2 regions of the Colwellia sp. MB3u-8 genome follow, and region 1 is predicted to be linked to the other one. Evidence: predicted binding sites of a transcription regulator. Region 1 holds the regulator's gene; the other holds the start of a gene.
The links. The regulator FNR, encoded in region 1, switches genes on or off when oxygen is low (the NO sensors DNR and NnrR bind a similar motif). The targets are predictions, from matches to a motif close to TTGATCTAGATCAA.
Positions count from the first base shown of each region.

Region 2: H4J54_RS12140 (DUF3149 domain-containing protein) is a predicted target of FNR. The motif match lies at 2,344-2,357, and genes of this name have one in related genera.

Region 1 covers NZ_JACGVA010000038.1:18,103-23,049, forward strand. The annotation lists gene H4J54_RS03945 (heavy metal translocating P-type ATPase) at 1-987, shown strand, start outside; gene ccoS (cbb3-type cytochrome oxidase assembly protein CcoS) at 984-1,238, shown strand; gene H4J54_RS03955 (sulfite exporter TauE/SafE family protein) at 1,235-1,897, shown strand; gene fnr (fumarate/nitrate reduction transcriptional regulator Fnr) at 1,977-2,696, shown strand; gene uspE (universal stress protein UspE) at 2,870-3,802, shown strand; gene H4J54_RS03970 (glucosaminidase domain-containing protein) at 4,398-4,947, opposite strand, start outside.
Region 2 covers NZ_JACGVA010000067.1:27,634-32,580, reverse strand. The annotation lists gene H4J54_RS12155 (YceI family protein) at 1-401, shown strand, start outside; gene H4J54_RS12150 (YheU family protein) at 544-780, opposite strand; gene H4J54_RS12145 (hydrolase) at 777-1,748, opposite strand; gene H4J54_RS12140 (DUF3149 domain-containing protein) at 2,139-2,270, opposite strand; gene H4J54_RS12135 (tetratricopeptide repeat protein) at 2,637-3,374, opposite strand; gene H4J54_RS12130 (ATP-binding cassette domain-containing protein) at 3,473-4,947, opposite strand, start outside.

The DNA.
Region 1 (4,947 bases):
TTAACTTGTGCAACCACTCGCCTTAACCGTGAAGGGATCATGATTAAATCAGCACATGTGCTAGAAACTATGCCTGAAATTGAGGTGATGGCTTTTGATAAAACCGGCACCTTAACAACGGGTGAATTTACCATTACCGCAGTCAAAACTTATGGCGCATTTGCAGATAAAAATGCTCCAGATGGACAACAACAAGTGTTGGCTATTGCGGCGGCGTTAGAGGCACACTCTGCTCACCCCCTAGCAAAAGCCTTTAGCCAGTTTCGTGATTTTAGCCAAACAACAACTCAAGTGGTGGTTGCGCCAGGTGCTGGTATTTCTGGTGAGGTTAATCACCAGTATTACAGAATTGGTAAAAACTCATGGCTACTCAGTAATAATGACAACAGTGCGCACAGTGCGCACAGTGCGCAGTGCGTATTAATGCAAGATGATAACTTAGTGGCTGAATTTTATTTACATGATGGCCTGCGTGAAGATGCTAAAGCCTTAATTGATTTTTTACATCATGAAAACATTAAAACTGTCATGTTATCGGGTGATCATCAACAAGGCTGTGATAAATTACAAGCAAAACTGCACCTTAATAGCGTGCAAGCAGATTTATCTGCACAAGACAAAGTCAACGCGATTAAACTACAGCAAGCTTCACATGCTGTAGCTATGATAGGTGATGGCGTCAACGATACCCCTGTATTGGGTGCGGCGCATTTGTCCATTGCCATGGGTAGTGGTACTGATATTGCTAAAAGCGGTGCGGATGTGATATTACTGAACAATAAACTCAAAGGTGTGCAAACACTGCGACAGGTATCCTTAAGTACTGCGCGAATTATAAAGCAAAATTACCTTTGGGCTTTTAGTTATAATGCCATTGTATTGCCATTAGCGGTTATGGGCTATATAGCGCCATATATGGCAGTCATTGGTATGTCGGCCAGTTCAATACTAGTGGTAAGTAATTCTTTAAGGTTATTAAAAAAATGAGTGTGATATACGTATTAATTCCCATTGCTATTTTACTTACCGCTATTGGTATTTATCTCTTTTTTTGGGCGGTAAAAACTGAGCAATTTGATGATTTAGAAAAGCAAGGCATGAGCATTTTATTTGAAGATGATAATGATAAACAAAGCATTCATCAAAGCAATAATGCTGCGCCAATAAAAAAACAGATAGACAAAACAAACACCTCACAAGAGCCAGCAGACCCACAGGTCAAAAAAAATAGTCTATGAGCCTTGATTATTTCTCCGCATTTGTCATCGGATTATTAGGCTCAGGCCATTGTATAGTAATGTGTGGTGGTATCAGCACCATGTTGACGACGGCGATTTCTGATACCTCTCGGCATAAAAAATACGCAATTATATTGGCCTATAACTTTGGTCGTATCGCCTCTTATAGTCTTATTGGCGCTCTTGTCGCATTCACCAGCTCAATGGCGACCAAAAATATCGGTGTACCTGTTTCACTGTTAAAAACTATCGCGGGTGTTTTTCTTATCTTGTTAGGTTTATATTTAGGCCAGTGGTTTATGTGGTTAAGCCGCGTCGAACATTTAGGCAAAAGTATTTGGCGGTACATAGCACCACAGACTAAAAAATTTATTCCCATTAAAAACGTACAAAGTGCTTTCGCTTTAGGCGCACTATGGGGCTGGTTACCTTGTGGCTTGGTATATTCTACACTAACTTGGGCATTGGCTAGTGCCGATCCCCTTGATGGTGCCTTGATTATGTTTTTCTTTGGACTAGGCACCTTACCTGCCTTACTTTCAGTATCACTGGGCACCATAAGTATTAAATCATTATTGAGTCATACACTATTTAGAAAGACGGCAGCCAGCCTAGTGATTTCATACGGCATCTATACTATACTCGTTTTATATATATAACGTGTCTGATATAGACCTTATATATATAAAAAATCATGGAAACATCATGACAACATCATGACAAATTTTAAAGGATCTTATGAGTTATAAATCATGCACTGTTCATCAACATATTCACTGCCAAAACTGTAGTCTTAGTGAATTATGTTTACCTTTTTCTCTCAATGATAAAGAGTTAGAAACGTTAGATAATATTATCGACCGTAAGCTGCCGATCCATAAAGGCGAGCAAATATTTAACGACGGTCAACCTATGCATGCGCTTTACGCCATCCGTTCGGGCACATTTAAGACCTACACCATTAATAAACACGGTGAAGAACAAATTACTGGCTTTCATTTAGCGGGTGATTTACTTGGCTTTGATGCTATTGCCGATGCTCAGCATCCAAGTTTCGCTAAAGCGCTAGAAACCTCAATGGTTTGTGAGATCCCTTACAATACGCTCGATCATTTATCGAACAGCATGCCAAAATTAAAAAAACAAATTTTGCGTATGATGAGTACTGAGATCCGTGAAGATCAAGAAATGCTAACATTACTTAATCGTAAAAATGCCGAGCAACGACTAGCAACATTTATCAGTACCTTAAGTATTCGTTACCATGCCCGTGGATTATCTCCATCTGAATTTCGTTTATCTATGACCCGCAGTGATATTGGTAACTATATTGGTTTAACGGTTGAGACTATCAGCCGCTTGCTTAACCGCTTTCATAAAAATGGTTTAATTACAGTTGATGGTAAACTCATTACGATTCTAAGTTTCGATAAATTAAACGAATGCGCCGCACTTTAATGTAACGCTAACACCAGCTTTTCTACATTGCCTTATTAAGGTATTTCACGCTATGCTTAGCGTGAAATATTATTTATCGTCGACAGCATAATAATGTGATTTAAAACAACTATTGTTGCTTGAAAGTAGACTATTGTTATAACACTAGTAGACAATTGATAAAGGAATTAGCTATGGAAAAGTATCAAAAAATACTCGCGATTGTTGACCCAACAACAGAAGAGCAAAAAGCGGTAAACCGGGCGATAGAATTAGCGCGTAAAACAGGTGCTAGCATTACCGCATTTTTGACCATCTATGATTTTTCTTATGAAATGACCACCATGCTGTCAAGTGATGAGCGTGAAGCCATGCGAAAATCAGTTATTAATGATCGCACTCAATGGCTAGAGTCTTTACTCGCTGACCTTGATTTAAGCGGAATTTCTATCGATTGTCGGGTTATATGGCATAACCGTCCCTTTGAGCAAATTATTGCTCAAGTACTCGATAATGGTTATGACATTGTCATTAAAGGTACTCATCAACACGACAAATTTAAATCTGTCATATTTACTCCTACCGATTGGCATATTCTGCGTAAATGTCCTTGTCCTGTTTTACTCGTGAAAGAGCATTTGTGGCCTGATAACGGTAATATTCTTGCGGCGTTAAACATTGGTAGTGAAGAGGAAGAACATAAAGCACTTAATAACAAAATCACAGCAGAAGCTAAACAGCTGACCCAAGTCATGAAAGCTAATCTACACCTAGTTAACTCATTCCCGGGTACGCCAGTTAATATCGCCATAGAAATCCCAGAGTTTAATGCCAGCGATTATAATCGCTCGATGTTAAAACATCATCAAAAAGCGATGTTAGCACATGCAACTGCCTTTAATATTGCGCCGGAAAACACCCATATTAAAGAAGGTTTACCGGAAGATATCATTCAAAGCATAGCGGCTGAATTAGATGCCGAATTAGTCATTCTGGGTACTATTGGCCGTACCGGTTTATCGGCAGCGTTAATTGGTAACACCGCAGAGCATGTTATTGATAGGCTTAATTGTGATGTATTAGCATTAAAACCCGATGGTTACATTTCACCACTTGATGTTGATTAATATCAGCAAACATCCCTAAATAAAGTTGAATTGGGTCATTAAACGCCTAGTTCAACTTTTCTTGTTTAATAACTTAAACTAGCTTATGCGCTGAAATTTATTATACCCATTTCATTAATTAGGTGGTCTACTTTATACGCAGGAAAAATGGCCAAATATAAGGCATTTATTTAATAACTAGTGGTTCTAATTATTAAATAAATAACGCAGTAGTAGGTTATTTTAACCAGTAAAAATGATCAGATAATTAGTGAGATTGGTATTAGGGATTTACCAAGAGCTCTGATGCAAAATCGACCCTTTCTTCAAGCCAAACACACTATTACTGAAGCTTTAACAGCCGAGAGCGAAAAGTATATGACGATAATGTCCTCAAGGTAAATAATACCAAACGGTTACCTGTGATGGCATTATAATAAGGCAGCAGTTAATTTAGAGGTTATTACTTTTGCTGATAAAAAACTGAGGACGGTCTACTTTTTAAAGGCAATTCAAGCGCAAATTTTTAATCGACGTACATTTGAATTTATTTATAAATTTATTTTTATAAATAAATTAGGAATAGCACATTGACATAGCGCTTATTTATTATCGCTTATTTATTATATAACGCGAAGTAATGTCGATTATGGCGGATCATATCAGTTAATTCCAACACGTAATCTATCCCACGTTCAGAGTAACGCATTAATCCTGTTGCAAGAATTTCTGGCGCTAGTGGTTGGTTTTGATCGCGTAATTGGCCTCTAATCGATCTAAATACCGTATAGGCGCCGTTAGTATTAATATTGTGTAAATAACGTGCGATACCTAAACTAATAGAGCTATAAGCGGCGACTTCATGCTTAGCACCGGTATTACGACTACCCGGCACCATGCCACAACCTTTCCTATAACACCAGACGCCAAAAAAGTTTAAACCTATTCGAGCAAAGCGAGAGGTTCCCCAAGCAGATTCATTGGCCGCTTGCACTAAAACAAGTGCTAGTGGAATAATGTCAATTTTAAGCTGTAATTCATATAATTGTCGTAATAGAGAAAACTTTTCACTGACTTTATATTTTTTGCTCAAACTGCTTACTAAAGTGTATTCTTCCGCACTAAAGGGCTGTTCTAAGGTTAATTGCGCAATTAAGCGTGCCACT
Region 2 (4,947 bases), on a different contig from region 1:
AGGTGACTATTAGTGTTGATCTAGCTAGCGTAAATACCAATATTGCTATCCGCGATGAGCGTATGAAAAAGTTCGTTTTTGAAACGGATAAATATAGCTCAGCAAATTTTACGACTCAGCTTGATAAAGAATTAATTAACACTTTAAAAACTGGCCAAAATAAACAACTCAGTCTTAGCGGCACGCTTGACTTTCATGGTCTACAACAAGTAGTCACTATTGATGTTAGTGTTGTTAAACTAAGCGCAGATAAAATATTGGTCAACACGATAAAGCCATTTTTTATTAAAGCGGATGCTTTTAGTGTGGTTGCTGGCATAAATAAACTTAAAGAGTTAGCGTCTCTACCGAGTATTGATTATGTCGTGCCGGTAAGTTTTTCAGTCACCTTTACTCGTTAAATTAAAGGTCGTTAAGATTAAAGTTCGTTAAATTTAAAGTTCGTTAAGCTCAACATTCGTTAAGTTGACACAGAACTACTCTTTATCAAAGGCACTTAATCAGTGCCTTTTTCATTGCAATAAAATGTAGTTACATTTTGTTTTAAGCATTTTCGTCACTGTCTTCAACCAATTGATCTGTCGGTAAAATATTAACTGTCTCATGTAGTTCTGAGTAGACCAATAGGGCAGATCCTTGTGTTAACTGCTGACGCACTTGAGTGATTTTATCACTGAGTGATACATCTTCACTACCATACTCAGTACCTTCTCGAAGGACAAAGTTCTCAATAATGGCGTTTAAAGTCTCGGTTGATAATTGTTCTAATGGAATGATCATAAATATCTCGTCAAAAACTCAGGTATACGCTGCTCAAGCCAAAATTGTGGCTTAAGTGGATTTTTACCGCTAATGAAACCAACATGGCCACCCTTAGCACTAATTTCAAAGGTTAATTGCTCTGGTAGGGCACCAATAGCGGTGGTATTTTCATGGCATAAAAAGGGGTCATCGCTCGCGTGAATGATTAAACATGGTGTGGTTATTTGTTGAAGTACATCTCGACCGCTTGCTTGTTGATAATAGTGATTGGCATCGCGAAAGCCATTCAGCGGGGCGGTGATCATTTGATCAAACTCTCGAATAGAGCGAACCTTGTCCAAATGTTTTCTGTCTATATTATTGAGTAAATGTGCATTTATTTTTTCAATGGTGCTGGCTCTAAGCATATCAACTAGGTACTTTTGATAAACGCGCGAAAAGCCTTGATTAATTCTGTCGCAGCAACTTGATAGGTCAAGTGGAGCACAAATTATACCGGCGGCTTGATAGATATTTTGTTGTTGTTCTGCCAAATATTTGGTTAATACATTACCCCCCAATGAAAAGCCTATAATCGCTTTTTTTGCGGCAGGATAATTATCAGCAAGATGTTGACTAAAGTAGTCAACATCACAAGTTTGACCACTATGATAAGACTTTGCCATACGATTGGGTCTACCACTGCAACCGCGAAAATGCATTAAAACACCTATCCAACCTTGCGCTTTAATTGCCGATAACATGCCTTTAGCATAATGACTGTTTTTTGAACCTTCTAAGCCATGTAATACGGCAACAATGGGGCGAGAGCACGAAGGGGTAACCTTTTCGGTCCATGACAAATCAACAAAATCACCATCGGGTAACTCTAAAGTTTCATTTGTGGTGTTAATGGTGTGACCACGCCGAAAAAACTTAGCGGCAATGGTTTGGCAGTGAGGGTTTTTAAGCCACCAAGCAGGGCTGAAAGAACTTTTGGTAAACATAACGTGGTAATAGTGTGTAATGCAAAAAATTATTGTACGTTAAAACACTGTGGATGCCCAATGATTAGCCATCAATGTACAAGCTTATTTGGCTTGGCTAAGTAATGCCGTGAGTCTTACACAGAGTAATACAGTCATAGTTCATAGAGCCATAGCTAGCAAGGTTAGGTATAAGTCTAAGAAAGGCATTAGTCAGTTTTGCTCTACCTTGTCCAGTAAGACTTATGTTATTTAAACGGGCGCTATTGGTTTGCTTAATGTAGTGAAAATAAACTTAACAGCATAAGTTACTTATTAAGCTCAGAGCAGAGTAAAAAACCAAGGCTGAGCCGATAGCATTGCTCTTGTTATATGTTGAGCGTATATAGGGTGACTGTACTATTGCTAGATTTACTTTTCATCTTCACTAATATGCTTTAAAAAATAATAGACATAAAAACCACATATACCCAGTAAAACCGCTAAACCAATAAAAGAATAAAGCACAACAGGGTCGTTGATTAGCATATTTAAAACGTTCATAACTGACTCCAAAAAACATAAAAATAGTAAAGAGATTAAGTAATTATTGTAAATAATAACTCAGTACTGCTTATTGATTTAGATCACATTCATTGCCATTGTATGCTGTGAATATGATGGCTAGTAATGGAGGCTAGCATTGACTTGCGGTATGGATTTTTTATTAATAGTAAGCAATAAGCAGGTTAGAAATTAACTCTTCTATCGCTGAGGTTACTGATTTTGATCATTTAATAGACCGTTAGATAAATAACTGACTGAAAGGCAAAAACAAACCCGCTAACGTTTGTTGCGGGTTTGTTTTTTTTATTGAAGCCAGTTAACAATAGGTTATTGTTAACTGGCTAATGCAGACGAATTTTTCGCCTAACGGTTTTGCTCTATTAGCGCTTGCCTTAATTTTAGCTCTCTTTGTTGTATTATGTTGCGCAAAATAGTATCGGCTTTTTCACGGCTGATGTTAATTTCTTCTACCGTTAATTTATACTCGTCCATATCGCGACTTTTTTCTGCTATACGATAGCCATTTTTAGCGGCAATGATATTCCAGATGTACGACATCTCTGTACTTTTAGCGACCCCTTTGCCGTCAAAATACATTAAGGCGAGGTTAAATTGCGCTAGTGCATAGTTTTGATCAGCAGCCTTTTGATACCAACGTGATGCTTGTAAATAATCTTGCGGTACACCGCTGCCATTATAAATCATCACCCCCAAGTTAAATTGTGCGCGAGGTAGGCCTTTTTTTGCTGCTTTTTCCATTAAGGTATAAGCGGTGTTGAGATCTTTTTTAACGACTTCACCCTCACTATATAACAAAGAAAGGTCAAACAAAGCATCTGAATAATTTTGTGATGCCGCCAAATGAAATAATTCTACTGCTTTTATTGGATCTTTAATCACGCCGTAACCATTTAAATAAACTAAGCCCATTTGATATTGAGCAGGTGCATATCCTTCTGCAACTAAAGGCTCAAACTGAGCTATTGCGGCGTTAAATTCACCACGATTAAGATCATATATGCCTAAATCTAAATCTGCGCTGTATGCAAAGTTCTGAGCAAGTAGGGCAATACTGAGTACGAGTAAGGTCAATTTTTTCATTTTAATGTCCTATAGTCTGGTGTTGTCGCCATTAAATGCAATGACAAGGTCTGTTGCTGCAATGTGTAATGCGTAATATGTTAAGTGTAGCAATAAATTTATAATGCTTGTGACATTATCTCTTCAATTTGCTCTTCAAGGTCAAGCCATTGTATTTCATTGGCTTCTAAGTCTTGTGTCAGCTTTGCTTGGCGTTTCAGTAGTTCGGTCAGTTTGGCTTTATGCTCAGCTTGATAAATGTCACTGTCTGCTAACTTAGCTTCAACTTCAGTTAACTCGTCTTGGCTTTTTTGTACTAGCTTTTCAAATTTATCTGCTTGTTTACGCAGTGGTGAGGCTTTTTTACGTAATTCGGCTTGTTCTTTACGTTGTTGTTTTTTATCTACTTGTGGCTCGCTAACGATTTTATTTGCTTTAACGCTTTGCTTTTTATCGTCATTCAACCATTGTTGATAGTCGTCAATGTCACCATCAAAGTCAGTCACGTGGCCGTTAGCCACTAAGTAAAATTCATCGACACACGACTCTAATAAATATCGGTCATGGGCAATAAGAATGATTGCGCCCTCAAAGTCTTGCAGGGCTAGCACCAATGCTTGACGCATTTCTAAATCAAGATGGTTGGTTGGCTCATCTAACAATAGCAGTTGTGGTTTGTCTAGGACAATAAGCGCTAATACTAAGCGCGCTTTTTCGCCACCAGACATAGTGCCGACTTTATCTAGTGCTTGGTCGCCACTAAAGCCAAAGCGGCCTAGAAATGAACGTGCTTGTAATTCGGTTATATCGGCCTTTGCCCGTGTAATATGCTCAATGGCACTACTGGATAAGTGTAGTTGCTCAAGTTGGTGCTGTGAAAAATAGCCGACTTTTAAATCTTGCGCACAATAACGCTCACCTTTAAGTAGGGCTAAATCTCCCGCCAGTGATTTTATTAATGTTGATTTACCCGCACCGTTGCGCCCGAGTAAGCCAATGCGACTTCCTGGCACTAGGGTCATGGCAACGTCTTCTAAAATAATGGCTTGTTCACTATAGCCACATTGGCTCTCTTTTAATGCCAGTAACGGATAAGGCAGGGTTTCGGGTTGCTCAAAGCTGAAAGTAAATTGACTATCTACATGTGCTGGCGCCAAATCAGGTAATTTTTGCAGGCGTTTTAAACGACTTTGTGCTTGTTTTGCTTTACTGGCTTTAGCGCGAAAGCGGTCAACAAAAGAGGTTAAGTGAGCAACTTCTTTTTGTTGTTTTTGATATTGCGCATCTTGCTGTGCAAGGTGTTCGGCACGTTGGCGCTCAAAAGCACTATAGTTACCCGAATATAATTTCGCGGTTTGATGCTCAATATGCAGAATTTGGCCAATCACATCATCAAGAAAATCACGATCATGTGAGATAAGCACTAAAGTCCCGGTGAATCTTTTTAACCAACGTTGCAGCCAAATCACGGCATCTAAATCTAAATGGTTGGTGGGTTCATCCAGTAATAATAAATCGGCCCGGCTGATCAAGGCTTGAGCTAAGTTTAAGCGCATTCTCCAACCACCAGAAAATGATTTAACCGGGTTAACTA